DNA from 4 places in the Macrococcus armenti genome. Region 3 is predicted to be linked to each of the others. Evidence: predicted binding sites of a transcription regulator. Region 3 holds the regulator's gene; each other region holds the start of a gene.
What was found. Region 3 encodes Rex, which represses fermentation and respiration genes when NADH is low (regulators of the CRP and FNR family bind a similar motif). Its sites were predicted from a motif close to TTGTGAAATATTTCACAA; they were not measured.
Positions count from the first base shown of each region.

Region 1 (7,918 bases), 770 kb from region 3:
TTTAACATTGCATTGATTAATGCACTTTTTCCTGCACTGAATGCCCCAAAAACGACTATTTTTGTAACATCTTCCTGTATTCTTCTGAGTTGTGCTTCTAACTTTTCTATATCAGGTTTAAAATATGCTACGTCATTAAACATTTGTAACACTTGTGTTTCAAGTTCCACCTGCTCACCTGCACCATTATTTTTGTGTTGCGTCTTATGAGGTGTTATATTTTCAGTTTTTAAGTTTAATGTCACATATGATCTATCAATCAACTTATCTATCGACTCATCGATATGTATATAGTAATGCGTATAATTCCTAGTCGTAATTGAAGTAATTAGTTTTTCATTTTCAAAATAGTCATAAAATAAACTTGATTGATGAATGTCACTATCATTATTTATTTTAGACAAATTTATACTTTTTATGAACTTTTGAAGCCACGATTTCTGATTTTGTACAATAAACTGTTCAATATATTTCTTTAATTGTTCAGAAAATATTAATACATAGTCTTTCGTAACTTCAGGTTGTGCTTTTATATGCTTTTGTACATCATCTACTGTTACGATATAACGAATTTCATTTAATAGTGATGGCGTTTCACTATACTTTGAAAACTGATCATAAAAATGCCTGAGTTGAAAATTAATTTGTTTATCGAGAATATCATTTAACATTACAACAACTTTCTCAGTTGTTGTATTACGCGCATTCTGCAGCTTAGCCTGTTTACCGAATAGACCACCAACTTTATAATTTTGTGCAAATGTCTCAAGCATCTCTGCGATTTTTTCACGGAGTTCAAAAGGCATTAAGTATGCATTTGTGATGATTTTTCTTACTTCCTCTATTATTCGTTCAGAATTGTCGTCGGCAGTAAGCAATTGAATTTGTTCATTTAATGTTTCCTGTGTTTTACTTCTTTCAGACGCATTTTCTACTTCTGATTCATCAATCTCTAATTTTGATAATAGCGCTGCTTTCTTTTCTTTAAGATATTCAGTTTGAGACGCTTCAATATAATTAATAATTCGATCATAATAAGCATCTCTATTTTTAATATTTTCATTTATTACTTCTTTTAATGTTGAATCTAATTGTAAAAATTGATTATGTTCACATTCAAATATCGATGTGTAAATGATTTGTTCAACAGCAATACCCCATAGGTTGATATTATTTTGAATCGTTTGCTCAAATGCTTCAAACGATAGTTCATTTTCATTATGCTTGTCAATTTGATTGATGACTAATATGACCGGCACTCCAAGCTTATTCATATCTTTAATCTGATTAAAATTTTTTTCTGAATTTACATGATTGTATTCAACTGTATAGAAAACAACATCGCTTATTAATAAGTACTTTAAAGTACTTTCCTCATGATTTTTAAATGTCGCATCAATTCCAGGCGTATCCTGAATAACAGTTCCTTTTTGAAATGGCAAATTATCTTTATGAATTTCAACAGATTCGATTTGAGTATTGGAAGTGTTTACTTGCTTAACGGTTTTATAATCATCAACATCCGTATACGTCTGATTTTCCATATTTATACGGATTAAAGATTTATCATCACTAATGATTTGTGCCGTATTACTCGTTGTTGGTATCGGTGAACTTGGCAGAATTTCTTCTTTACATATTTTGTTGATTAACGAAGACTTTCCTGACGAGAAATGGCCGATAAAACTAACAATATTATATTGATAATGTACTTTCTTTATCACTTCATTTATTTGGCTGACAAGTAAATGATGATCAGACTTTTCAACTTCTTTCTTTAATTGATATAACATTTTAATCGTTTCAGTATTTTTCATTTCATACCCCACACTAAAATTTATTTGTGAAAAAAATAACGAAATCTCAAAAAGTGTGATAAATATCACATTAATATATGTAACACTCTATTATTATAAAGAAAGAAAAGTTAATAAGAAAGGGTGTTCGATATGAAGGACGATAAAAATTTAAATCAAGCCAATGATCATTCAGATCATAAAGATTTAGATTTACGTGGCACAATGGCATCTGTACTTACATTAGGTGCAATTTTTGTGATTACATGGTTTGCAATTTTCATATTATTTATTGAACGAATTTAGGAGGGGAAAACATTGCATAAGTTAGAGAAAATTTGGCTTGGACTAGGTATAGGTTCATTAGTGCTGTTTCTAGGTATTATATTTGTTTCTGCGTTACATAATGGACATGAGCCTATTGCAAGTGGACGTGAATTCATCGCACCAGAACTCATCGATAAAGATGAAGTATTCAGTAAGCCAGGTTTACATAAAGTTGAAGGAAAAGAATGGGATTATGAATTAGTATTTGTAGTTTCTGCATTCAACTACAACCCTGGTAAAGTTGAAATTCCAAAAGGTTCAAAAGTAAAAATTATCGCAACAAGTCGTGACGTAGTTCACGGATTTGAAATTGCACATACAAACGTAAATATGATGATTGAACCAGGTCATATTTCTACATTTGTGAAGACGTTTGATAAAAAAGGTGAATATTTATTATTATGTAATGAATATTGTGGTATGGGACACGCTGATATGAAGTCAAACATTAAGGTGGTTGATAAATAATGAACGAATTTAAATTGGATAATGGTGCATTCGACGACAGATCTACGTTTAGAAATCACCATAAAGAAGAAATGGCAAATCGTGTAGAAATGTCAAAACAAGACGGTAAACTAGTAATGGCACACATGTATGTTGCTATCGTATGTTTAATAATTGGTGGTTTAGCAGGATTACTGCAAACACTAGTACGCTCAGGTACTTTAGAATTACCAGCAGGTATTGGTTATTATCAAATATTAACAGTTCATGGTATTATTTTAGCTTTAGTATTAACAACATTTTTTATTTTAGGTTTCCAGACTGCCGCTGTAATTCGTACTTGTGGTGAGCTTAGCCCACTACAACGTAAATTAATTTGGCTTGGTTTCTGGGTAATGTTAATTGGTACTGCAATGGCAGCTACAATGGTTCTTCTTAATAAAGCGACAGTTTTATATACTTTCTACGCACCATTAAAAGCACATGTTATTTTCTATGTTGGTATGGCACTTGTAGTTGTTGGCTCATGGTTATCAGCTGCTGGACAAGTGATGCGTTATGCACAGTGGAAAAAAGAGCATAAAGGACAGAAGTCACCATTACTTTCTTATATGGTTGCAATCAATAATGTTATGTGGTTCGTATGTTCTATTGGTGTTGCTTCTACTGTATTATTCCAGATGATTCCTTGGTCTCTTGGATTAGTTGAGCGCATTGATGTTACACTTAGTCGTACGTTATTCTGGTACTTTGGTCACGCATTAGTTTATTTCTGGCTATTACCTGCTTATATGGCATGGTATGCTGTCGTACCAAAAATTATCGGTGCAAAAGCATTCAGTGATAATTTAGCACGCATGAGTTTTATGTTATTCCTGTTCTTCTCAATTCCGGTTGGTATTCACCACCAATTAACAGAACCAGGGATTGATGTAACTTGGAAATATGTACAAGTTGTATTAACGTTTATGGTAGTAATTCCTTCATTAATGACAGCATTTAGTTTATTTGCAACATTTGAAGCATATGGACGAAATATCGGTGCAAAAGGATTGTTCGGATGGGTTAAAACGCTACCTTGGAGCGATGCACGTTTCGTATTACCATTCATTGGAATGGTTGCATTCATTCCAGGTGGTGCTGGTGGTTTAGTAAACGCATCTGCCCAAATGAACCAAGTTGTACATAATACAATCTGGATTACAGGTCACTTCCATTTAACAGTTGCAACAGCTGTAATCTTAACATTCTTTGGTACAATGTATTGGTTAATACCACATGCTACAGGTCGTGTAATGACTAAAGCAATCAACAAATTAGCAATAGCACAAGGCATCATGTGGGCAATTGGTATGTCAATTATGTCTGGTGCGATGCACTATGTTGGATTATTCGGAGCACCTCGTCGTTCAACTTACTCGACTTATGGCGGTTCAGAAATTGCTGCTGAATGGATTCCTTATCAAGTCATTCAGGCAATTGGTGGTACGATATTATTCATTTCAATTATTATGGTTGTAATCGTATTTATTCAGCTTGCATTCTTTGCACCTAAAGGTTATGAAGCATTCCCAGTTTCTGAAGCAATGGATGAAGCTGCACCAGTTTATAAATTCGTAGAAAACTGGAAATTCTTAATCGTCGTTACAATCGCACTTATTTTAGTGGCATATACTGTGCCGATTGGACAAATGTTTATGAATCCACCTCCAGGTGCTGCTGGTATGGGTGAAGGTAAACTTTGGTAAACAATTAATAATGACATAATTAATAAAAGCGATAGAAACATTAAATAGTTTCTATCGCTTTTAATTTTGTTTTATTTTTTACCCCAATATTGATAATACGTACATTCAATATAGCCATTAAATAGTTTACGACGTTTTGTCGCCTTTTGACCGATTAATGTTTCAAATGTTTTATAACTCGTCAAAATATAAAGTGACCATTCAGGATTTTTATGAATTAATTCACCTAAAAATTTGTACATTTCCTCAACTTCTTTTCGTTCACCGATACGTTCGCCATATGGTGGATTCCCGACAATTGCACCTTTCTCTCCAGTTAAAGTTAAATCATGTACATTCATTTGCTTAAACGTAATAATATCACCAAACCCAACTTCAATCGCATTGTTTTTAGCAATTTCCACCATCTTAGGATCAATATCACTTGCGGTAATTGAAATTTCCTTGTCATATTCTGCAACTTCTTCAGCAAGTGTACGTTCTTCATCAAATAATCCATCAGGAATAATATCCCACGCTTCACTTGCAAAATCTCTATTGAAACCCGGTGCAATATTTTGCGCTATCATTGCAGCTTCAATGGCAATTGTTCCAGAACCACAAAATGGATCAATAAAAGGTGTTTCACCTTTCCAGTTTGATAATAATACTAATGCAGCAGCTAAAGTCTCCTTCATCGGTGCTTCCCCTTGTGCAAGTCTGTAACGTCGTTTATGTAGTCCAGCACCTGATGTATCAATTGTGAGGAGTACTTCGTCTTTCAGTATACTTACTTCAACTTTATATAGTGCACCTGTTTCTGTGAGCCACCCTTGCTTTCCATGCGCACGTTTAAGTCTTTCAACAATCGCCTTTTTAACAATAGCCTGACAGTCAGGAACGCTGAATAATTTAGACTTTAAGCTCTTACCTTGTACAGGAAACTGACCATTTTCACTAATAAAATTCTCCCATGGAATTTCTTTCGTTTTATCGAATAACTGTTCAAATGTTGTTGCATAAAATCTACCAACAACAAGTTTAACTCTGTCCGCACTTCGTAACCATAAATTTGATTTTACTATTGCTCGCGCATCACCATTGTACAATACACGACCATTTTCAATTGTTGTTTCATACCCTAGTGCCTGAATTTCTTTTGCTGCGATTGCTTCCATACCCATAGGTGTTGTCGCTAATATTTGATACATAACATTCTCCTTGTTAACATAATATTTTTATACTCATTTAAATAATCACTCATTTTATTTTAACATTGAATCATACAATAAAAAAAGCCCTCCATATGGAGAGCTTATGCTAGAAAGATATCTCTATAAGCCATGTTCTGTACCATAGTACTACTAACGAGCCTAGTTACTCTCGTACGCCGGTGATAATCATCTGTCTGTACTTTCATACCTCTTCTATACGTTCATTTCCGCTAGAAAAGTGCTCCTACCAAATTTGGATTGCTCACTCGAGGGGTTTACCGCGTTCCACCTTCTTTATTTCTAAAGAAGCTACGTCACTGTGGCACTTTCAAACTACTTAAACCATATCATTGACTTAGGTTTGTTCATTGCCGTCAAATTAATGCCCTGGCTTATTGTTTCACCAGGCACGATCACTACAGCCATCTCAGGCATGTGTGAGCATGGACTTTCCTCTATATATTAATATAGCGATTATCCGAGATATCTTTATATTAGAACCCATTATAGCATGGATATGATTATTTCTCTAGTTAATTATTTACCAAATACAGCTTTCTCTAAATTAGAAATACGTTTTAGTAAATCAAAATTATTCGTATTTGCAGGACTTTCACTTCTACCAGTCGCAAGTCTCATTCTTAAATCTTCAATTTCACGCTTCAGCTTACTATTTTCATCCATAATTTTTAATAATTGATGATTCATATCTGACATCTTCTGATAGTCTTCTATTACATCATCTAAGAAGCTATCAACGTCTTCCGGCTTAAAGCCTCTAAACATTGTACGTTCGAATTCTTTTTCATAAATATCTTTTGCTGATAATTTTAAATTAATATCTGCCATAATTAATTCCCCTATTCTGAATGTTCTTCTATATAATTATTTACAAAATCTGATAAATCCTGCATCGTTATAATATCAATATTATATTGATTTTTTGAAGCAAAATCAACGAGCGTCTTTTTAAAATATTTCGCACTGCCTTCATATTCTTCATCATAAAACAAAAGAGTGCCTTCAGTATTATCCAGTACAAACTGATCTGTATTTCTAAATTGGTGGCCACCTTGATAAGTGCTGTCATGTGCCGATGTTACAAAGTCTGCACGTGCGCAAATCTGGCTATAATACAGTTGGTTTTCTTCATTCCATTTACTGAAGTGTTCCAAAAAAGGAGTAATGATACTCAACTTTATGTCATAATGTTTCTTTAGTCGAATGACTACTTCTGCTGCCCAAAGTTCTACCCCGAGTTGTCCTTCTATAATAACCCATTCTAGTCCTTCTTCAATGTATTCCTTAATGCGTTGCTGCAAATACAATTTAATATATTTAACTTCTTGCTGTTTATTATTGAATATATTTAATTCATATGGTTTATATCCTGTAATATAAATTGATTTCATGAGACTGTCATTCTTTTTATATAGTTAACTTCATGTTTCACTGCTTTGTATTGATCAATAAAAACTTTTTTACTCGTTTTACTGAAAAAGCAGCTGACAGAAATATCTCTTAAATGCGCAATACATAAATCGTATTTCTTTTCATTCATAAGCGGTAATGACGTAATTTCATCTTTATATTGATTAAGCAAAGTAATATGATGATCAACTTTTTCAGTAAATGGTTGCACATCCATAACGAAGTTAAATGCATGACCTGCTTTTGCTAATTCGAAGTATTTTTCAATCTTCTCTAGATCATAAATTAAGCTTTGAATACATTGTTGTAACATATATTATCTCCATTTCGCTTTTATGATACACTCATTGTATATTATATTAATAAACTTCACAAATAGGATGAGTAAAATGGTGAATTATCCAAACGGTAAAAAACATAAGTCTAAAGCATTAGTTACAAAGCAATTAAAAAATAGTAAAATAGAGTATGGTAAACGTGGAATGCGATTTGAAGAAGAAATTGACCTATCCAATCAATTTTATATGAAGGAAAATATCGCGATTATCCATAAAAAGCCGACACCTGTTCAAATTGTTGATGTATCATATCCGAAACGTTCACAAGCGGTAATTAAAGAAGCATACTTCAGAAAACCGTCAACAACAGATTATAATGGTATATATAAGGGTAAATATATTGACTTTGAAGCAAAAGCAACGCAAAATAAAACTAGCTTTCCGCTCAATAATATTCATAAACATCAAGTCACACATATGCAGCAAGTTACAGATCATGGTGCGATTTGTTTTATATTATTTTATTTTTCTTCGCATGATGAAGTATATCTTCTACCATTCACTGCATTTAAAAAATATTGGAGTGCATATTTGCAGGAGAAAACGAAATCAATACCATACCTTGATATTCAAAAAGAAGGTATACATGTAAACAGGAAATTTCAGCCAAGAATTGATTATATTCAAGCGGTTAACAG
Region 1 is NZ_CP083608.1:1,131,376-1,139,293, forward strand. Features, by position in the region: gene LAU42_RS05825 (dynamin family protein) at 1-1,817, opposite strand, end outside; gene LAU42_RS05830 (cytochrome c oxidase subunit 2A) at 1,950-2,102, shown strand; gene LAU42_RS05835 (cytochrome c oxidase subunit II) at 2,115-2,591, shown strand; gene LAU42_RS05840 (b(o/a)3-type cytochrome-c oxidase subunit 1) at 2,663-4,318, shown strand; gene LAU42_RS05845 (THUMP domain-containing class I SAM-dependent RNA methyltransferase) at 4,390-5,508, opposite strand; RNA gene rnpB (RNase P RNA component class B) at 5,630-5,997, opposite strand; gene gpsB (cell division regulator GpsB) at 6,049-6,360, opposite strand; gene LAU42_RS05860 (SLOG family protein) at 6,372-6,923, opposite strand; gene LAU42_RS05865 (DUF1798 family protein) at 6,920-7,255, opposite strand; gene recU (Holliday junction resolvase RecU) at 7,335-7,918, shown strand, end outside.
Region 1: LAU42_RS05830 (cytochrome c oxidase subunit 2A) is a predicted target of Rex. The motif match lies at 1,871-1,888, and genes of this name have one in related genera.

Region 2 (7,918 bases), 440 kb from region 3:
CATACGATTTCTTCAGGTTTTTCAGTTTCATTTGGTTCAGCGAGTAAACCATGCTTTGTACCTAATAAATGTTTCATAAAGTACTCTTGTCCTTTTGCTGAAGAAGAAATTAGGTTAGAACGCCATACGAATAATGTTTTCGGGTGGTTCTTCTTATTGTCTGGATCTTCTACTGCAAATTTCGTTTCACGTGATTTAACGCTTTCAACAGCACGTTTTAAAACTTCTTCATTCGTAAAGTTACCCGCTTCACGCGCATCTTCACCGAATAATAAGCTATTCGTATCAAACTGCGGATAAGATGGCAACCATCCGAGACGTGCAGCAAGTACATTATAATCTGCCGGGTGCTGATGTTTTACATTCTCAGCAAGTGGTGATGTTAATGTATCTACGCCTGACTCTTCATATTTCCACTGATCTGTAGCAAAGTAGAACCAGCTCGTTGCGTTTTGTAATCTTGGTGGTCCTTGCCAGTCTTTTGCGAATGCAATTGTTGACCAGCCTTCAATCGGACGACATTTCTCCTGACCTACATAGTGTGCCCAGCCTCCGCCGTTTACACCTTGTGTTGCACATAATGTAACTAAGTTTAATACTGAACGATAAATCGTATCTGAGTTAAACCAGTGGTTGATACCTGCACCCATAATAATCATAGAGCGTCCACCTGTATCGATTGCATTTTGTGCAAATTCTCGACCGATCTGAACAACGATTGATTGTTTTACACCTGTAATTCTTTCCTGCCATGCTGGTGTGTAAATAGAGTTTTCATCGTCATATCCTTGCGCTTCTAATGCAGTATTGAAGCGATTAACACCATATTGTGAAAGCATTAGATCATAAATTGTCGCAACATATTGCTCCGTACCATCTGCAAGCGTTACTTTCTTCGCTGCAATTGGACGTTTGAACGTTCCGTTACCTGCGTTATCAAAGAATGGGAACACAATTTCTACAACTTCATGATCTTTATCTTTAATCGTCATTGCAGGGTCAATTTTAGTACCGTCTGTTGTTTCTAATTTAATATTCCACTTCACATCTTTTTCCCATCGTTGTCCCATCGTACCGTTAGGCACAACAATTGAATCTGATATATCATCATATACGACCGGTTTCCACTCGCTATGTTCAGAAGTATCTCCTAAATCGCTTGAACGTAAGAATCGTCCTGCTTTTAATGTATCTTCATGTTTATCTAACATAATTAAGAACGGCATGTCTGTATATTGTTTTGCGTAATTAATAAACATTGGTTCCTGGCGCTTTTCATAAAACTCATCAAGAATAACGTGCGTCATACCTTGCGCAAGCGCCGCATCTGTACCAGGATTCGGTGCTAACCAGTTATCTGCAAACTTAACGTTTTCAGCATAGTCTGGAGCAACTGATACAACTTTCGTTCCTTTATATCGTACTTCTGTCATAAAGTGCGCATCCGGCGTACGTGTTAATGGTACGTTAGACCCCCACATAATAATATATCCGGCATTATACCAGTCACTTGATTCTGGTACGTCTGTCTGCTCACCCCAAATTTGCGGTGATGCAGGTGGTAAGTCCGCGTACCAGTCATAGAACGATAACATTTCTCCACCAAGTAACGAGATGAAACGTGCACCTGATGCATACGAAATCATACTCATCGCAGGAATTGGTGTAAACCCTGCGATACGGTCGGGACCATATTTTTTAATCGTATAAATTAATTGCGCTGCAATAAGTTGTGTCACTTCACGCCAGTTTACACGTACGTGACCACCCATACCACGCGCTTGCTTATAAGATTTTGCTTTTGTTTCATCTTCAACAATTGATTGCCACGCACGAACCGGATCTCCAGTTGTTTCTAAAGCTTCCTGCCACATACGCCATAAAACACCGCGTACATACGGGAACTTAATGCGTAACGGACTATATTCATACCAAGAGAATGAAGCACCACGTGGACAGCCACGGGGTTCAAATTCCGGCATATCCGGCCCACATGATGGATAATCGATTTGCTGGTTTTCCCATGTGATAATGCCGTTTTTCACGAATACTTTCCATGAACATGAACCAGTACAGTTTACACCGTGTGTCGTTCTTACAACTTTATCGTGACTCCAGCGTTGTCGGTACATCTTTTCCCACTCGCGACTTTTCTCTTCTAACACTGACCAATTTCCATTGAACTTTTCTGTAGGTTTAAAGAAACGTAATCCTGTTCCTATTGCCATTTACAACACTCCTTTTAGACATTTGCCCTCTTACTATAGATTATGAAACTTTTCACAAAAGAGAGCCATTGGGGAATGTCCTAAAGTATGTAGGGGAATCCCTATAGGTTAAAATAAAAGAAATCATTGAAAAATTGAACTTTTCAAGTAAATGACAATTACGTAGCATACATAATTTGATATGATATATAAAGGGGGAATTATTATGACGCATGAAGTTTACGTTACAAACAAAATAATGAGATTTGAAAATGATGCATTGCATGAAGTCAGTGATCAAATTGCAACAGAATTCCCACTAACGATCTACATTAATAACGAAGAGTTTGCAACGATTGTGTGCACACCTGAATATATGGAAGAACTAATTATCGGTTTCCTCGCATCAGAAGGTATTATCCGAAAGTTCAGTGACATTGAGAAATTCCATCTTGATGACTCTAAAGGACTATGTCATATTACGCTTTCACATGCGATTCATTCAATACACGCAAATCATTCTAAACGGCTGATCAGTTCCTGTTGTGGTAAAAGTCGTCAGTTTTACTTTGTTAACGACATGCAGACATCTAAAGTGTCGACTACTGACAAAACGATAACACCAGAAGAAGTTATCCGCATGATGCAGCATCTCCAAAGTGAAAGTAAGGCATTTCAAGTTACAGGAGGCTTGCATAATGCCGCAATTAGTGACGGTGGCAACTTCTACTTACACCGAACAGATATCGGTCGACATAATGCGATGGATAAATTATACGGACACTGCATTTTAAATCGAATCCCGATTAAAGATAAAATATTAATATTCTCAGGTAGAATCTCTTCAGAGATATTGATAAAAGCCTCTAAAATCGGCGTCGGGATAATATTAAGTAAATCTGCACCGACAGATCTTGCTATTAAGCTTGCCGATGACTTAAACATTACCGCAATCGGTTTTATAAGAGATGATAGCTTTAATGTATATAGTCACCCTAATCGTTTAATTACATAAAACATGTATAATAAAAAGCGCCTACTCAGGCGCTTTTTATTATATATTTAAGCTTCTCTTCACTTGTGGGTTTTTTCGTAAACTTACAGCAAGTATTGCTGCCAGTAATGCTTTAATGAAATCACCTGGCAAGAATACTAATACAGACATATATGCCTTTATTAAATCCATATGTAAGTTTTGTGACATAAAAGCACCACCGATTAAGTTACATAAGATGACACCGACAAGCGCATTAATGATAAATACTTTCCATACTGAAAGTTGTTTCATCTTATCTGTAAATAATCCAATTAAATACGCTACAACAATGTATGACAATAAATATCCACCTGTCGGACCGAAAAATAATGCAAATCCTCCGCGGCCACCTGATAATACAGGTGCACCGACTGCTGCAAGTAACAGGAAGATGAGGACAGCAATTGTTCCTTTCTTACGCCCTAATAAACAACCCGCTAACATAATACCTAAATTTTGCAGCACGATTGGTACTGGTAATCCAGGTACCGGAATTGGTGGAATAATCCCCATTGCAGAAATTAATGCTGCAAACATCGCGATGATGACTAAATCTTTTAATTTCATTTCTTTTACCTCTTTTCAACAGAATAAATTTATTTTACAACAATCGTCAACTGTTTAAAATATAAAGTTGACAATTAAGGTAAAATAACGGCCGGAATATCCAGCCGTTATCATTATTTTAAGTTCATTAACTTCTCTTTTAATACTTTTCTCTGATGTTCTAACGAGATTGGATCGTTAAACCAGAAATCCTCCGCATCATATTCTACGAGACGATTATTTTTAACTGCGTCCATGTTTTTCCATAAGCTTGATTCTGTTACCGTGTTGCTGACTGCACCTGAATCACTAGATACAAGTACAACATCACCTGCATATTGGCCTAAGCTTTCAGAAGACACTTTCTTCCAGCCTGTTGGTTTAACATCTTTTACGATTTTATCCTGCATCTTTAAACCGAATGCCTGATAAATAATCTCTGAACCACGTCCCCAATTATCTCCGTATACATAAATTTCTTTCTGGAAGAACTGGAAGATAGAATATGTTTTGTCAGCACCAAGATGTTTCTTAATTTCTTCTCCATCTTTTTTCGTTTCTTCATGCCACTTATCGACAAAAGCTTTTGCCTCTTTTTCTTTACCTACAATTTTACCTAGTAATTCGTGTACTTCTAAATAACCGTGTTTTGTATATGTGAAAGGAATTGTCGGCGCTATTTTCTCATATTTCTTGTTATCTTTATCTGTATCAAAAGAAATAATTAAGTCTGGTTTTAATTTCGCAATCTTCTCGATATCGCCAGGATTTAATTGTTCTACACCTTTTAACTTAGGTTTTAAAATATCAGATTGGAACGCATATTGATCTGCACCAACTGGAGTTACTCCTAAATCAATTAAATTCCCTGCATAACTCGCACCCATTACAACGATTCGCTTCGGTGCTTTAGGAATCTTGATTGTTTTACCGCTATCTGTTTTAAATTCAACTTGCGCATCTGTACGCTCTGTTTTTGTTTCTTTACTACCACATGCTGCAAGCACTACGATACATGCAACAATTAACATGAGCAATTTCTTCATTCATTCTTCCTCCAATTGATATTGATTATCATTACCAACCAATTATATAAAGTACATGCTATAAAAGCAATATATTTTTTTAAGCGTTATAACATTGAAATTCGCATATACAATCTCTATAATCTTTAATAATACGCTTTATAAGGGGTATACGACATGAGTAACACAACTAAAGGCATTATCCTTGTAACATTAGGCGCAATGTTCTGGGGAATCGGTGGAACAGTATCTCAGCAAATGTTTCAGACATTCAATCTGCCACTGGATTGGTTTATTACTGTACGATTATTTTTTAGCGGCATATTCTTATTACTTCTTGCTTTAATAAGAAATCAGCCGATATTCCACGTGTTTAAAGATCGTTACACGATGGTTCACCTAATCATCTATTCGATATTCGGTATGCTGGCTGTGCAGTATACATTTCTCGCATCAATAGAAGCAGGTAACGCTGCTGTAGCTACATTACTGCAATATTTAGCACCGATTGTCATTCTTATATTTCTACTTGTTACACGTAAAACAAGTTTCAGAGTCATTGACTTTATCATAATAGCTGCTTCAACTTTCGGTACTTTTCTACTATTAACAAGCGGCAATATTAATAATGTTGTAGTTGCACCTGCAGCCATTATATGGGGATTACTCAGCGCTGTAGCTGCTGCATTTTATACGATGTATGCCGGAAGACTATTCATTCATCATAAGCCCCTTGTCATTATCGGATGGGCAATGTTGTTTGCAGGAATTTTCATCAGCGTGTTTAACCGTCATTGGCATATCAATCCTTTTTCAATGGGAGGCACTGCTGTTATGTACCTTGCTTTTGTTATCATCGTAGGTACCGCTTTAGCGTTCTTCCTGTATTTACTCAGCGTAAAATTTATCGATCCACAGCTTACAGCACTGCTTGGATGTATCGAACCACTAACTGCTGTGATTTTAAGTATTATATGGTTAAAGCAGCCATTTGATTTTATTCAAGTTATCGGGATGATGATTATTCTCGGCGTTGTCCTATTTATATCAATGATGAATTCAAAAAAAAAAAGACATCATAGTTTGAGAGATATATTATTATCTCTCTTTTTATTTAAATGCTTATCTTCAATCTTTAAGATATAATGATATCAATACTATAAAAGCAGGGATACATATGACTTTAGCGCACTTACTGACAGACGAAAACTTCATATCACCGATTGTCATATCGTTAAAAGTTGCGATAAGCGCTACATTGCTGAGCTTTATACTCGCGCTTATATTACACTTTTTATTGTCCGGGAAATATTTCAGAGGTAAAACGATTCTTGAAGCAATTATTATGATGCCGATGGTGCTGCCACCTACTGTTGTTGGCTTTATTCTACTCATTACGTTCGGCAAAGAAAGTTTTGCCGGGAAGGTCATTACAGCTGTTTTTCACCAGCCTATTATATTTACAATTTATGCAGCGATTACCGCTTCAACACTCGTTGCCTTACCGTTAATGTATCAATCTCTAAAGATTGGTATCGAACAAATTCCATCATCACTCTATCATGTTGCACAAATTGATGGTGCAAGTCGCATTCGCATGTTTACACGCATCACACTTCCGCTTTCTAAAGCGGCGATATTAACCGGTATTCTATTATCATTCGCACGTGCAATCGGAGAGTTTGGTGCGACCCTTATATTTGCTGGTAACATACCTGGTATTACTGAAACGATGCCGACTGCTATATATGTTGCAATTGAAAATAATCATATGGATTATGCATATGCATGGGTTTTCATTATGATTACGATGTCATTTGTAATGATGATTGCAACACAAGTGCTTAGGAAATAGTAATTTTTACAATTCTTATGTATTTCTCATAGCTTTGCTTGAAAGATGGCTATATTGTGAGGTAGACTGAAGTTAATCAAATATAAACTTAAAGGAGACTACATTATGTCTAAATCAACACCACATATTAAACCAGAAAATAATCCAATTGCAGAAACTATTCTGTTACCTGGAGATCCACTTCGTGCTAAGTTTATTGCAGATACTTTCTTAGAAGATGTTGTTCAATTCAACGAAGTACGTAACATGTTTGGGTATACTGGTACTTATAAAGGTAAGCGTATTTCAGTTATGGGTACTGGAATGGGTATCCCATCAATCGGTATTTACTCATATGAACTCATTCATACGTTCGGTGTGAAAAACTTAATTCGCGTTGGTTCTTGTGGCGCTATGCAGGAAGATATTAACGTGTATGATATTATTATCGCTCAAGGTGCTTCAACTGACTCTAACTACGTTGCACAATATGGTTTACCAGGTCACTTTGCCCCTATCGCAAACTTCGACTTACTATCACGTGCGAAACAGTTAGCTGATGAAAAAGGCGCTGTAAGTCATGTTGGTAACGTATTATCATCGGATATCTTCTACAATGCAAATAAAGAAGCGACTGATAAATGGCGTTCAATGGGTATTTTGGCAGTAGAAATGGAATCTGCAGGATTATACATGAATGCAGCTTACGCAGGTGAAGATGTTCGTGCACTTGGTATCTTCACTGTAAGTGATCACTTATTAACACACGAAGAAACAACTCCTGAAGAGCGTCAAACATCATTCACTAAAATGATGGAAATCGCTTTAGAAATCATAGAATAATATAAAACTGATAAAAATAAGCCGATACTTTTAAAGTATCGGCTTATTTTTTATAACTTCTGTTTTAATTCGTATAATTTATAAAATGGACTGAGCGGTAAAATAAAGTCTCCAATATATTCTTCAACATGTGCATTGAAGCCTTTCTTAAACTTAAGTACACCATAGTCTTCAGCGTCTTCAGTAAATACACCTGTTACACCGTAGAAATTATATGTTTTTAAATTTAAGTTTTTCGCATATTTAATCATTTCAAACATCATGTTGTAAGGTCCCATAAACTGATTATACTTCGGGTTAGAACCACTAGATAAGTAATATAACTCATGTTCATTATGAATGTATAATGCACTTGCTAAATGAAGAATCTTACCATCAGACTGTCTTAATGCTTCAATCTCTTTAATCTTTTTCTTATCTTTATCTA
Region 2 is NZ_CP083608.1:136,200-144,117, reverse strand. Features, by position in the region: gene LAU42_RS00745 (nitrate reductase subunit alpha) at 1-2,228, opposite strand, end outside; gene fdhD (formate dehydrogenase accessory sulfurtransferase FdhD) at 2,434-3,222, shown strand; gene LAU42_RS00735 (biotin transporter BioY) at 3,262-3,810, opposite strand; gene LAU42_RS00730 (ABC transporter substrate-binding protein) at 3,924-4,835, opposite strand; gene LAU42_RS00725 (EamA family transporter) at 4,992-5,960, shown strand; gene modB (molybdate ABC transporter permease subunit) at 5,992-6,669, shown strand; gene deoD (purine-nucleoside phosphorylase) at 6,775-7,491, shown strand; gene LAU42_RS00710 (aminoacyltransferase) at 7,542-7,918, opposite strand, start outside.
Region 2: LAU42_RS00745 (nitrate reductase subunit alpha) is a predicted target of Rex. The motif match lies at 2,269-2,286, and genes of this name have one in related genera.

Region 3 (7,918 bases):
AATTCTGCATATTAGAAATGACTGTATCCTTTAAATATGCACAAATTCTTAAGTATAATACGTCAACTATTGTAAGTTGTGCTGTACGCACTGTCATATAACCAAGATTCACTTCGTTCTCTTCTTTCCCCATCGCAAGTACGATATCTGCCATACGAATCGCAGGCGATGAGAATTTTTGTGATAATAATATAATCTTTATACCTTTTTCTTTAGCGTATTTGCAAATATCTGTAATAATTTTGTTCTTGCTTGTTTCAGAAGTGATGAATAATACATCACCGGCTTCAAAGTGTCCTAATATTGTTATTGCCGATAATAAATCAGTAGCTAAAATCGCAGTCTGATCAATGCTCATAAACTTAATATGTAAATCTGTAGCAACAACACGTGAATTGCCGACACCGAAAATCATTACACGTTTTGCACTCGTAATTGCTTGTGCCGCTTCATCGATTACTTGTGCTGATATTACTTTTTCCGTGTTATAAAGTGCCTGAATCGTATTATTAAATACTTTTTCCTTCATAACATCTTTGTCATCTGTAAGTTCAATTTTTGTCGGAACTTTCTTATCTGCTATTGTATGCAGCTCACGCGCTAATTCAACTTTTACAACTTTAATCCCAGATAAACCGAGACGTTTACTGAAGCGAACGATTGCTGCTTCACTCGTATTTGAAAGGCTTGCAATTTCTTTAATAGGCAAGTTAACAACTTTCTCCGGATATTCTATTACTACATCTGCAATTCTCTTCTCAACTGGTGTAAAGCTGTCATACATCTTAGTAATTTGTCCTAATACTGAATACATTTTTTCATCCCCTAGCAATATAAATCTAATTTGAATTATGTAATGTAATATTTAATATTGTTACATTTATTATATTGTAGTATAAATATACTATTTGTTGGAAATAATTAAAACTAAAATTTTGTAAATTTTTCGTGCTTTTTTACACTTCTGACAAATCATACTTCGACAGTTTCAAATACACTTGACCACGGAGTGCTGAGGCACGAATTCCATCTGCATCATCTGTCGTATTAATATATGTCGACATAACAGCTTCACCATCATTGATAAAGATTTCAATCGTATGTTCATATACGAAACAATGCAGTGACGTTAACGGTGCGTGTAACGTAATAACTCTTTTAAAATCCTCAACAGTCGACAAGCTGCTATCCGTGCGATCAATTATAAATTGCTGTGTGCTTGTATCATATGTCATGACTGTACGTTCTCTCCTTGAAACGCGTAGTTCTATGTTTAACTCAAGCGCATCATTATCTATAATATCCGCAATAAGCTCATAACGTTTACCTTCATAAGGATGCAGACGCACAATTTTCTTCGTCGCATAACCTTCAGCTGTCTCAAGCTTTCCACGACAATGCTCTGAGAATGCCGGCCGTTGTTTCAGCTCACCATCTTCAAATGTCATAATACGCGGTGTCGCAAGTTCACCGTTAATGCGTCCGACAAGTAAGCAACGCTCTGATTCATCTATTAATAATGATATAGGGTCAAAATCAAAGCCATGGTCAGGCATATCATACTTCAACTTATCCGGATATGGTTTAAGCTTCGTCTTTAGGCGACGCTCCAGCGTTGCTAATTCCTGCTCACTTAACTGTGAATGATGTAATTCCTTCATAATGATTCTCCTTGAAATATATTACTTTTATTTTAGCAGAAAATATAAAAAAAGAAGCAGCTTTATCACTACTTCTCTAATTCCTCTTCTATTAATTTCTGCTCGCCTTTCAAATACTGTCTATAACCGATTTTACTGATCTGGATGCTGAATTCATATAGCAACACCATCGGCAATACGAAAATGATATAAGTCATCGTATCTGGTGGCGCTATAATAGCAGCAATTACCATTAAAATAAAGTACGCATACTTTCTATTTTTCTTTAAGAATATCGGATTCACAACGCCAAGACGTGTTAAGAATAATAGTAGTATCGGTAACTGGAATACAAAGCCAAACGGCATCGTAATCTTCACCATTTCTCCGAAGTACTGCGTCACACCGATTTGCTGATGTAATCCCATATCACTTGCGAGTTCAAGTGAGAAGTTAATAAAGTAAGGAAATAATATAAAGTATCCAAAACTCATCCCAGCAAAAAATAAAATAATACAAAAAGGGATATACGCAAGCGTCACACGTCTTTCCTGTGGATGTAAACCCGGTGATATAAACGCCCACAGCTGATAGAGGATTACCGGTGAAATAATAATAATCGCAATAATCATAATAACGCTCAAATAAATAGAAAGCGGATCAGATACTTTAAAGTAATTTAATGCAATGCCTTTAGGTACATCCGTTACTGTAAGAAACTTTGTGACAGGTTTACCGAATATAAATCCAATGAACATACCTGCAATTAAAAAGTAACCGACAACCATAAGTCTTGCCCGCAATTCTTCAAGATGTTCAACTATTGTTAAATTATCCTTATCCACCGTAATCACCTCTCAATAAAAAAACGGCACAGATGCCGTTTTATTTTTTTACTTCTTTATCATCTTTATCTTCATCCATAATACCGTTTGTTGCATTTTTAAATTCCTTTAAAGTCTCTCCCATTGAGCGACCGAATTCCGGCATTTTTTTAGGACCGAATATAATTAACGCGACAATACCTAAAAACACTAAAATTGTTGGTGATGCAAAACCAAGTAACATGTATTTATCCCCCTAATGATTTTTCATAAAGAAAATTAAAGATTGTAATTCAACGCCTAAATCAATGTGATGAACATGTACGCCACTCGGTACATTTAATCTTTCTGGTGTAAAGTTTAATATACCTTTAATTTGTGCTTTTGTCACTCTATTTGCGACGTCTTGCGCGACACTTCCCGGTACAGTTAATATTACGACCTGAATACCAGTCTTATCAACAACTTTCTCAAAATCTTTCATATCCTGAACTTCAATCTTACCAATTTGTCTACCGATTGATTCCGGATTCGCATCGAATGCTGCTGTAATCTTCATACGGTCATTAATTGAAAAATTATAGTTTACTAATGCCGTACCTAAGTTACCGACTCCAATAATTGCAACTTTCGTAATCATATCTTGCTGTAATGTTGTCTTGAAGAAGTTGAGTAGAAAGTTAACGTTATAGCCGTAACCTTTCTTTCCGAGTTCTCCAAAGTAGGAGAAGTCTCTACGAATCGTAGCAGAATCAATTTGTAACCCATCACTTAATTCCTTACTGCTCACTCGTTCAACATTTGAATTATATAACGTATTAACAAAACGATAATATAAAGGAAGTCGTTTTAAAGTGGCTTTAGGAATTTTAATTTCGTCCTTCGACATCCTATTCACCCGTTTCTTTTTTGTGATAACATTCACATCGACATTATTATAACACTTATATATATAAAAGACTATGTGAAATTGTGAATTCATTGATAAAAGATTCCAACTTATTATGTGTTACTGTACAATGAAGATGAGGTGAAACCATTGATATTATTACAAGCAAGTAATTTAACAAAATCCTACTCAGGTGAAAATATATTCTCAAATGTGAAATTCGAAGTTAAATCCAACGATCGTATTGCCATCGTTGGACGGAACGGTGCCGGTAAAACGACTTTAATGAAAATTCTCGCGGGTGCTGAAGATTATGATACGGGACATCTGTCTATCGCAAAACATGTGAATATCGGTTATTTAACGCAGCAGATGACTTTAAATGCAGAAGGTACTGTATATGAGGCGATGAAGAAACCTTTTCTGCATCTGGAACGTATGCAACATGAACTGAACGATATTGCGCTGTACTTAAGCGAACATAGCGATGATGCTGCAAGTGAAGCGTATCAGGAGAAGCTCACTGAATACGAAAAGTTACAGCATAAATTTGAAGCAGAAGACGGTTACTTATATGAAACGAAGATTAAATCTGTATTAACAGGTTTGAACTTTAAAGAAGAAGACTTCAATAAAACAATCGACTGTTTCTCAGGTGGTCAGAAAACACGTCTTGCACTTGCAGAAATGTTACTGCATAACCCTGATTTGCTGCTACTTGACGAACCGACGAACCATCTTGATATGGATACGACTGCATGGCTTGAAAATTACTTAACAACATATAACGGTGCCATCGTTATCATTTCGCACGACCGTTACTTTTTAGATAAAGTCGTCAACACTGTATACAATGTCGCACTCGGTCAAGTTACGAAATATGTCGGTAACTACTCTAAGTTCATTGAATTACGTGACCAGTATTATGAAAAGATGCAGGCACAGTACGAGCGACAGCAAGCTGAAATTAAACGTCTAGAAACGTTCGTGCAGAAAAACATTACACGTGCATCAACGAGCGGTATGGCAAAAAGCCGTCGTAAAGTTCTGGAGAAGATGACAAAAATAGATATGCCGAAACAAGATGATCATTCAATGAATTTACGTTTCTCAATTGATAAAGAAACAGGAAACGACGTATTACGCTGCACAGATTTAGCAATCGGATACGATGCGCCACTTGCTATGAATATAAATTTTGACGTATCAAAACAAGACGCAATCGCATTTATCGGACCGAACGGAATAGGTAAGACGACACTTATTAAAACAATCGCAAAACTCCTTAAACCACTCTCAGGTGATGTACAATACGGTGCGAATCTATCTATCGGATATTACGATCAGAAACAAGCTGAATTTTCTTCTAACAATACAGTACTAGAAGAATTATGGCAGTATTATCCCACGATGCCGGAGAAAGAAATACGTACAGTACTCGGAAGATTCTTATTCGTCCAGGATGACGTGAAGAAAATTATTAACGACTTATCCGGTGGTGAAAAAGCGAGACTACAACTTGCGAAACTCAGTTTAGAAAATCATAACGTACTCATACTCGATGAGCCGACAAACCATCTAGATATCGATGCGAAAGAAGTATTAGAAGATGCGCTTATCCACTACCCCGGCACATTATTATTTGTCAGTCATGACCGATACTTCATTAATAAACTCGCTACGAAAGTATTCCATATGAATAAAGAAGGCGGCCGAATGTTTTTAGGGGACTATTCATACTTCATCGAAAAAGAAGAAGAACGTATGGCGATACTAGCACATCAAGCTGAAGAGGAAACAAAAACATATAAAGAAAATGATTATGATGCTTTTAAAGCAAATCAAAAAGAACGCAGAAAACTGGAACGCCAGAAAGAAAAGCTCGAACAGCAAATAGAAGTGCATGAAGCACGCATAAATGAAATAGAAATCGAACTTACAAAACCAGAAGTATTCAGCGATATCGAAAAAGCAAATACATTAAATGATGAACTCATAGCACTTAATCGTGAAAATGAATCATTATTTGAAGAATGGTCAGAAATTGAAATGACGTTAGAAGGATAAAAACACGTTATTTTCTGAAAATGACTATTCACAAAGTTATACACATTAAAAACATTGAAATATAAGTAATCCACAAAGTTATTCAGTTTATCCACAGATTTCTGCATAAAACATAATGAAATAATTGTGTAAAACGTACTATTGACATATAGTTATACACAAATTGTTAACAACTTGTGTACAAGTACGTATGTTCGTGTTTATTATGAACATAATTTATATACTAAAAAGAGGACGAAACGTCATATTACGTTTCGTCCTCTTATGTTTATGTTAGTTATTGCTGTGAGTGTCACTTTTTGGGACACTCGCATCTGTTTTTGTTGCTCGGTGTCACTTTTTGGGACACTCACATCTGTTTTTGTTGATGAGTGTCACTTTTTGGGACACTCACACCTGTTTTAGCCGCCGAGTGTCACTTTTGGGGACATTTAATCCTACTATAAATTAATATTTGAAAGACCATTTAAGTTCATTGCACCAAATTTACCAGCTCTATATTCATAATATGCTGCCGCGCCGATCATTGCTGCATTATCAGTACATAAATTCAATGGTGGTATTAATAGCTTTACACCTTTATCTTCACACATCTGCTCCATACGTGCTCTAATGCCTCTATTTGCAGCAACACCCCCACATATAAGCAATTGATTAATCTCATATGCTAATAATGCTTTAAACGTCTGTTCTGTTAACACATCTATTACACTTTCTTGAAAACTTGCAGCAACGTCCTCTTTATTATATGCAATACCTTTTTGATTCAAATTATGCAACTTATTAATGACTGCACTTTTAAGACCACTGAAACTAAAGTCGTACCCTTCCATAATCGGACGAGGAAAGTCTAATACATCTTCACCTTCTGCTGCGAGTCGGTCTACGTGTGGTCCTCCCGGATAAGGTAAGTCTATTGTTCTTGCAACTTTATCGTACGCCTCTCCTACCGCATCGTCACGTGTTTCACCAATCACTTCAAAGTCCATATGACCTTTCATTAATACGAGTTCCGTGTGCCCTCCAGAAATCACAAGAGCAAGCATCGGGAATGTTAATCGTTCTTCGATATGATTTGCATAAACATGTCCTGCTATATGATGGACAGGGATAAGTGGTTTACCGTGCGCTAGCGCTAACGCTTTCGCCGCATTAATACCTACGAGCAATGCACCGATTAATCCAGGTCCTTCTGTAACTGCCACTGCATCAATTTCTTCCCATGTAAGATGCGCTTCACTTATTGCTTCTTCAATAACCATCGTAATGTTTTCTACATGGTGCCGACTTGCAACTTCAGGAACTACACCACCAAATCGTTTATGTGATTCAATTTGAGAATTCACAACATTACTTAATACTTCATATCCATTGCGGACAACACTTGCTGCTGTTTCATCACAACTCGTTTCAATTGCCAAAATTGTTATATCCTTCTCATTATTCATCGTAATTTCACCCACATCACTTTCGCATCTTCACCAGGACCATAATAATCTCGTCTTGTGCCACCGTAAGTAAATCCAAGACTCTCATATAATCCTCGTGCCGCGTTATTCTCTATTCTAACTTCTAAGCTCATCATCTCACATGTAATTCGTGCGTAATTTATTACATATTCAAGTAGTAATTTTCCGTATCCGAATCCTCTAAACTGCTCATTAATTGCAACAGTCGTAATCTGCGCCTGATCGACTACTATCCACATCCCTAAATAACCAATAACAGCTTCATCTATAACAAGCACAAAATAATGCGCAAACTCATTCTTCTCCAGTTCATGATAAAATGCATCGAGCGTCCATGAACCACTCGGAAATGCCTTTTGTTCAATATCATAAACTGCTGGAACATCACTGAGTTCCATTTTCCTTATTATTAATCCTGACTGCTCAACCAATTACGCTCCGCCTCCGATATTCTTAAATACGTCGGTTCAAATGCATGAACATTAACTGGATCATTCGTATCTATTAAACGACGCATTTCAGCACTTCTTGGAATGCAGTAAAACACAGGACCTTTTAACGATGCTTCCAGTTTAACGGCATCCATCCCTAAAAATATATACGGTAAGTGCTGCTGTTTTAATTTTTCATTTAATTCATCAATTGAGATATACTGGTCCTCTTCAATCATTTCCAGCTTAACACCTTTATAACGATACATACCTGCATATACGTGGTTTCTACGCGCATCAAAAACAGGGATTAATAAAAATTCATGCATTCTGACTGTTGCTGCTAAAGCTGCAAGACTAGATACTGAGTACAAAGGAATATCCAGAGTATATGCCAAAGTTTTAGCTGCCGTTACACCGATACGAAGCCCTGTATAAGAGCCTGGACCATGTGCTACAGTAACACCTTCAATATCTTTCATCGTTAGACCTGTATATTTCAATAAGCTTTCAACTTGACTCATTAAAGTAATAGAATGATTAATACGCATACCGCTGTTAAACTCAGCGAGTACGCTATCTCCATCTGTAATACTTA
Region 3 is NZ_CP083608.1:1,898,606-1,906,523, forward strand. Features, by position in the region: gene LAU42_RS10230 (MurR/RpiR family transcriptional regulator) at 1-814, opposite strand, end outside; gene LAU42_RS10235 (GH32 C-terminal domain-containing protein) at 957-1,661, opposite strand; gene tatC (twin-arginine translocase subunit TatC) at 1,730-2,485, opposite strand; gene LAU42_RS10245 (twin-arginine translocase TatA/TatE family subunit) at 2,526-2,708, opposite strand; gene LAU42_RS10250 (redox-sensing transcriptional repressor Rex) at 2,721-3,353, opposite strand; gene LAU42_RS10255 (ABC-F family ATP-binding cassette domain-containing protein) at 3,504-5,420, shown strand; gene tsaD (tRNA (adenosine(37)-N6)-threonylcarbamoyltransferase complex transferase subunit TsaD) at 5,861-6,868, opposite strand; gene rimI (ribosomal protein S18-alanine N-acetyltransferase) at 6,865-7,287, opposite strand; gene tsaB (tRNA (adenosine(37)-N6)-threonylcarbamoyltransferase complex dimerization subunit type 1 TsaB) at 7,299-7,918, opposite strand, start outside.

Region 4 (7,918 bases), 1.1 Mb from region 3:
TCCATCTCTTATATCTTCTTGGGTGAATGCTTATAATAAGCATGGTATTGATGGATTGTCTGAAAAGAAGAAAGGAAGTCCATCTATGAAGAAGAAAAAAATTAATAATAGTAATAGTGACTATGTGAAAAAAATTGAACATGAAAATGAACTTTTAAGAGCTGAACTTGCCTATATAAAAAAGTTGAAAGCTTCAGGGATAAGTATACCGAACCGACTGCTAAAATCGAATCAAGAGTCATTAAAGAGCTCCGAAAAGATTTCAAATTAAACATTGTCCTTGAAGCACTGAAATTCCCAAAATCTACATATATGTATTGGCAGAAGCAGTTTGATAAAGAAAATAAGGATCAGAAAATAGAAAATCAAATAAAGGAAATTTTTGAGGAAAACGCCATGAATTATGGCTACAGAAGGATTACAGGTGAACTTAGAAATAGAGGATATATTATTAATCACAAGAAAGTTCAGAGAATCATGAGTAAATTGAATTTAAAATCAATCTCATTTACTAGAAAAAATAGAAAATATTCATCCTACAAAGGAAAAATTGGCCGTATCGCTGATAATTTGGTTAACCGTAGGTTTGATACAAATATTCCCTATCAGAAAATAACTACAGATACATCAGAGTTTAAATACCATTATCTTAATGAAAATGGTTTAATTTGTACTGGGAAGCTTTATCTTGACCCATTTATGGATTTGTTTAATAGAGAAATTATCTCATATAGTATATCCAAAAAGCCAAATGCAGAAGGTATTATGTCAGCACTTACAAAAGCTGTGGCATTAACAGATGCATGTGAGTTTAGAAGAACTTTTCATAGCGATCAAGGTTGGGCTTATCAGATGAAAAAATATAGGCAAAAGCTTAAAGATAATAAAATATTTCAGAGTATGTCCCGTAAGGGAAATTGTCTGGATAACTCGCCGATGGAGAGCTTTTTCAGTATTTTAAAACAGGAAATATTCTACGGAAAAGTTTATGAAAGTTATGAACAACTTGAAGCAGCAATTGAAAATTATATATGGTATTACAACAATAAGCGAATTAAATCAAAATTAGAATGGAAGAGCCCGATAGGGTTCAGAGAAAGTAGACTAAATGTAAAAATTGCATAAAAAAATGGAATGGATTTCTCCATTCCAAATAGTCTAACTTTTAGGGTTCACTACAAAGAGCGATTTATTAGTTTTGCTCGGTTTTGCTTGTGGCAGTTACAGACTCTTGCTATTATTCTTTCATTATTTTTTTCTCAAAGCGGTTCAGATCGTTGTCATGCCCGATCATTATTAATATATCGCCATGTTCAATATCAACCGTTGGATCCGGTGATACGATAATTTCTTTACCGCGTTTTACAGCAATAATGTTAATACCATAGTTCGCACGTATATCAAGCTCTAAAATCGTACGTCCCTGCAATGCTTCTCCGGCACGAATCTCAACGATTGAATGTTCATCTGATAACTCTAGATAATCCAGTACTGACGAACTTGCTAAGTTATGTGCAATACGGCGTCCCATATCTCGTTCCGGATGCACGACTGTATCCGCTCCGATTTTATTCAATACTTTCGCATGATAGTCATTTTGTGCTTTAGCTGTTACTTTCTTAACACCTAAATCCTTTAATATTAATGTTGTCAGTATGCTCGCCTGAATATTATCACCTATCGCTACAATTACGTGATCAAAGTTACGAATGCCTAAACTTTTCAGTACATTTTCATCTGTTGTATCCGCAATAACAGCGTGCGTTGCGATATCAGCATATTCATTTACACGTGCTTCATCTGAGTCAATCGCCATAACGTCTATATCTAATTCATTTAATTCTTTTACGATACTTCCACCGAATCGACCAAGACCGATGACAACGAATTCTTTTTCCATTTAAACTACCCCTTGTTATTTCTTTTTCCCTTTGACATAATCTGCATCAAAGATAAATAATCTTAATAATAAATATAAAGAAGGGATAAGTAAAAGTAAACCTAAAATAAACACAATGACTAAATAAAATGCCATCGTTTCATTCACGACTGCTTTATCCATGTTCACATACGGATATAAAATGTAAGGTAATTTACTAATACCATATCCGTAAAATGCTGTAGCGAACTGCAGCACGACAAAGACAAATGCAATATCGAGTGATTTCTCGAAGTAATACAGTGCCAGTGCAATTAAGAAAAATATGATACTTAATCCAAACAGCCACCAGTAGTTACCCACTGCTGTATTAAAGTGCTGTTCATTTTGCTGTCGTAAACTTAAAAATGTAAACTGACAAATGATTAACATTGGCAATGCCCAAATTAAATACCATTTTCTTAAAATTGTATATGCCTGCATATCTTTCGCGCGCTTTGCATAAACAGTTAAAAATGCTGCAGAAATAAAGAGCACCGATATAATACATAAAAATACGACGCTCCATGAAAACGGGCTCATCAGTAATTCTAACCAGTCCAGCTCTACCCCTTTTTTCGTCTCATGAATAAAGCCGCCTTCAGAAATTGTTAATACTGTTGAGAATGCAGCCGGAATTAATAAACCGCTAATACCGTACAATGCGACCCATGCGAGTTTAGAATCTTTACCGTACGTTTCAAATGCATAGAAACTCCCACGAATCGTTAGTAGCAGTAATGCGATACTGACAGGAATTAATAACGTCGTACCAAAATAGTATGCAGTATCCGGGAAGAACCCGACAATTCCTACGAAGAAGAACACAAGGAAAACGTTCGTCACTTCCCATACAGGGTTTAAATAACGTTTAATGACGTCACGCAGCGCATTTTCCTGTCGCGTAACTTTCGCGTATAAAATAAAGAATCCTGCGCCGAAATCAATCGATCCTAATATGATATAACCGAACAGGAATGTCCAAAGTACAAGTATACCAATATGTTGATAGTCCATTATGCTCTACCCCCATTATATGTCTTTTCATACAGTTCGATATCACTTGATGCTGACTTATCCTTGAACATGCGAATAAGTACGTAGCTACAGCTGAACGCAAGTATTAAGTACAGTATACCGAATGCGACAAGTACCAGACTGACACCTTCAGCATGCGTCACACCTTGCGCTACTTTCATGTATCCTCTCAGCAACCATGGCTGACGTCCCATTTCAGCTAAGAACCATCCAAATTCAATCGCTAACATACATAGTGGTCCAGTAAGGGCTGTCATATACAGCATAAAGTTATTCGTGCTTGCACTTTTACGTACTTTTCTTAAAATGACATACAAAACGCTAACTGCAAATGCAAACATTCCGAAGAACACCATTAAGTCAAAGAAATAATGAACGATAAGTGGTGGCTGTTCATCTTTAGGGAATTCGTTCAGTCCCTTTACTTCTGTATTAAAGCTATTATCAGCTAAAAAGCTTAATACGCCCGGAATTTTTAATGCACCTTTTACTTCCTGCGTTTTTTCGTCAAGCACACCGAAAAGTACTAAATCTGCATTCTTTTCAGTTTCAAAGTGCCATTCCATCGCTGCTAATTTCTCAGGTTGCTCTTGATGTAAAAATTTCGCTGATAAATCTCCTGCAAGAATCGTCAGTAAACTGAATACGAGACCGATAATCATCGCCATATGCAATGCTGATTTATGATAATCACGGTCTTCACTGAATCTATCTTTCAGTAACTTTACAGCTGCCACACTCGCGACACAGAATGCAATCGTCATACCACCAGTTGTAATAACGTGGAATGAACGCACGATAAATGATGGGTTAAACATCGCTGCAATCGGATCAATATTAACGAGCACACCGTTTTTCACTTCAAATCCTTGTGGTGTATTCATAAATGAGTTCACACTCGTAATAAACAGTGCACTTAAAGTTGAACCGATAATAATCGGAATATTAAGCGCCCAGTGAATCCATTTGTTTTTAAAGCGATCCCATGTGTACAAATAAATACTTAAAAATATTGCTTCAAAGAAAAACGCAAATGTTTCCATAAATAAAGGCAATGCAATGACCTGACCACCAAGCTTCATAAACGATGGCCATAAAAGTGACAGCTGCAGACCGATTATTGTTCCAGTTACAACACCGACTGCAACTGTAATCGTGAACGCTTTCGCCATACGTCTGGCAAGCGCGATATACTTCATATTACCTGTCTTAATTCCGATACCTTCTGCAATCATAATCATAAGTGGCATTCCAACACCAATGGTTGCGAAAATAATATGAAATCCTAATGTCATCGCAGTTAATATTCTACTCATAACGAGTCCGTCCATTAATATAATCCTCCTTTTGTGATAATACTCACATAATTATAATTGTATATTACAATTTCCTTTTTTAAAAGTAATTGAACCGCTTAATTATGACAAATCTGTGTTATAATCTTCTCATTATGATGATTAAAGGAGTATTCAGATGAACATAGAAATTTATACGCAGGATGATTGTCCACCGTGCACATTTATAAAACAATATTTCACAAATAAAGGTTATGTATTTATCGAGAAAAATATTAAGCATATGCCATATAAGATTGAAATGATTGATTATAACGCGATGAGTACCCCACTGATTAAAATAGATGACACGCTATTTTATCAGCCGGATATCGAGAAGATTGAAGCGTATCTCAATGCTTAAACATTTAATGTATTCATTTATTGACCGTTTCGGGGAAAGCCTTATCCCATATGTACGAAATCCATTACACAAGTTAACAATTAATACAGTTAAACTTAACGGCTTAAAAGAACACCATGACACACCACTTAAAATCGTCCATATCTCTGATTTGCATATCGGTTTTCAGTTCAGTTACGATGATTTAATCCAAGTGATTCAAGAAGTAAATGACTTGAAACCACATATCGTCTGTATTACTGGAGATATGTTCGATAATCTCGACCGTTTTAAAGAAAATTCAGCGCGCTATATTCCATTACTAAAAACAATACGTGCTAAACATAAATTTTTCGTGTATGGCAATCACGATCAGCGTGCACATCGTACACACGATCTAGAGCGAATGATGCATCATGCAGAAATCGAAGTGTTAAACAATTACGGTAAATATATTCACTTTGATGATGAAGCAATTTATATATGCGGTACGGACGATATTATTAATAGTGGTGGTAATATAAAGCAGATGCTTAGAAATAAAGATAACTCCGCATATACGATTGCACTCGTTCACGAACCTGATTTCGCAAGATTCACGAAACGATTCGACATCGATCTGCAGTTATCAGGCCATTCTCACGGCGGACAAATTCGACTGCCAATTATCGGCGCTCCGATCAGACCGATGCTCGGCAGGAAATATTATAGCGGATTATATACGTTAAAGTATAAACGCCGAAAAATGAAACTGTATACATCAAATGGACTTGGGACGACACATTTTCCATTCCGAATCGGTGCCAGACCAGAAATAACATTATTTGAAATAAAATAAAAAGAGCAGCGTACGCTGCTCTTTTTTATAGGTAAGCTTCTACAAGCTTCACAACTTCTTCTTGTGTTGCACAGTTTAATGCCTGTTCAGCAACTTTAGCCATTTCTGGTTGGCTTAAGTTTTTAATTTGACGACGTGCTTTTAAGATGCTTGTCGCACTCATACTGAATTCATCAAGGCCTAAACCTAATAATAATGGAATCGCAGTCGTATCTCCTGCCATTTCTCCACACATACCAGTCCATTTACCTTCTTTATGACTCGCATCAATAACTTGTTTCACAAGTCTTAAAATTGCTGGATTATATGGCTGGTATAGATAAGAAACGCGTTCGCTCATACGGTCTGCTGCCATCGTATACTGAATCAGGTCGTTCGTTCCGATACTGAAGAAGTCAACTTCTTTCGCAAAAATATCAGCCATCGCTGCAGTAGATGGAATTTCCACCATAATACCAAGTTCGATATCATCTGCAACTTTCACTTTATCTGCAAGTAACTGTTGTTTCTCTTCTTCTAAGATTGCTTTTGCATCACGGAATTCGTTAATCGTAGCAATCATCGGGAACATAATGCTTAATTTACCGTAGCTTGATGCACGTAATAATGCACGGAGCTGTGTTCTGAATATATCCTGCTGATCAAGACATAAACGAATTGCACGGTAACCTAAGAATGGGTTCATCTCTTTCGGTAAGTTTAAATATGGTAACTCTTTATCGCCACCGATATCTAAAGTACGTACAACAACACGTTTACCGTCCATCTCAGATAATACTTTCTTATAAGCTTCAAACTGTTCATCTTCAGTTGGCATCGCATCGCGACCCATGTATAAAAACTCAGTACGGTATAAACCGATACCTTCAGCACCATTGTTTTTAACACCATCTAAATCATTCGGTGTACCAATGTTTGCTGCAAGTTCTACATGAACGCCTTCTTTCGTTACAGTCTTATCACTCACAAGCTGTTTAAGTTCTTCTTTTTCCTGTAAGAATTCAGCTTGACGCGCTTTATAACCTGTAATTGTCAATTCATCAGGATTTACAATCACTTCTCCAGATAAACCATCAACGATAACAAAGTCACCTTGCTGTACTGATTCCGTTACATTTTTAGTTCCTACGACTGCAGGAATTTCTAATGAACGACTCATAATTGCTGAGTGACTCGTACGACCACCGATATTTGTCGCAAATCCTTGAACGAACTTCTTGTTCAATTGTGCTGTATCTGATGGCGTTAAATCTTCAGCGATGATAACAACAGGCTCATCGATCAATGTCGGATTCGGTAAAGCAACACCTAAAATATGTGAAAGTACACGCTTCGATACGTCTTTAATATCTGCTGCACGTTCTCTCATATACTCATTATCCATCGATTCAAAGATGTTTACGAAGTTTGTAGAAACTTCTGATAAACTCGCTGCTGCGTTCATCTTATTGTTACGAATATTCTCTTCAATCGGGTTTATAAGTTCCGGATCTTCTAATACTAATAAATGTGCATCAAAGATTGCTGCTTTATCAGCTCCAAGCGCAACTTCTGCATTATTACGAATTTGTGTTAATTCAACTTTAGATTGGTTCACTGCAGCTTTAAATTTCTCAACTTCAGCGTCAACATCTGATACTGTATCATTCGAAAATGATAAATCAGGTTCAATCAAAAGGTATGCTTTTGCAATTGCGATGCCATCTGATGCACCAATACCTTTTAAAGTCGTCATTATTTGCTTAAGCCTTCTTTTACTAAAACTTCGCTAATTGCATCGATTGCTTCTTTCTCATCGCTACCTTCAGCGTAAATTGTAATTTCAGCGTCTTTACCAACACCTAAACTCATAACACCCATGATTGATTTTAAGTTTACTTTTTTCGCGTTATATTCTAACTGAATGTCAGATTCAAATTTGCTAGCTGTTTGAACTAACATTGTTGCTGGACGTGCGTGAATTCCTGTTTCATCGATAATTACGTAAGATTTTTGTTCCATAATAATAGTCTCCTTTAGGCTGCATTATGCATTAGTTTAATATATAAACACTTGTCTATACGTTTTCAATATACCAAAATTTTTTTGTAAACTCAACGATTTGATACGTTTTATAGCGAAATTGTGCAAATGTTCACAAAATGTTTACACCATTAATTCTCGTGCAACACGTTCACATTTCTCAATATGTTTCTCACCGAGCTTCTTCATCATATAATAACTGATTGTACCGCTCACTGCCTGTCCGAATACAGGTACCCATTTCGATTGCTTTAATGCTTCACGACGAAGCATCATTTTGAATACGACCGCTACAAATCCTTTCGTTACTTTCTTACCGATAAAGTCACTTCCTGACTTCGCAGCTGAGAATACAATCTTCTGTTTAATGTCATCTGTATAACCACTTACTTGTTTATGACTTAAACCGTATTCTTTATTAATAT
Region 4 is NZ_CP083608.1:766,632-774,549, reverse strand. Features, by position in the region: gene LAU42_RS11925 (helix-turn-helix domain-containing protein) at 1-271, shown strand, start outside; gene LAU42_RS11920 (IS3 family transposase) at 226-1,125, shown strand; gene LAU42_RS04095 (potassium channel family protein) at 1,238-1,900, opposite strand; gene LAU42_RS04090 (cytochrome d ubiquinol oxidase subunit II) at 1,916-2,935, opposite strand; gene LAU42_RS04085 (cytochrome ubiquinol oxidase subunit I) at 2,935-4,287, opposite strand; gene LAU42_RS04080 (glutaredoxin family protein) at 4,430-4,654, shown strand; gene LAU42_RS04075 (metallophosphoesterase) at 4,647-5,471, shown strand; gene ptsP (phosphoenolpyruvate--protein phosphotransferase) at 5,497-7,206, opposite strand; gene LAU42_RS04065 (phosphocarrier protein HPr) at 7,206-7,472, opposite strand; gene LAU42_RS04060 (DUF697 domain-containing protein) at 7,617-7,918, opposite strand, start outside.
Region 4: LAU42_RS04085 (cytochrome ubiquinol oxidase subunit I) is a predicted target of Rex. The motif match lies at 4,304-4,321, and genes of this name have one in related genera.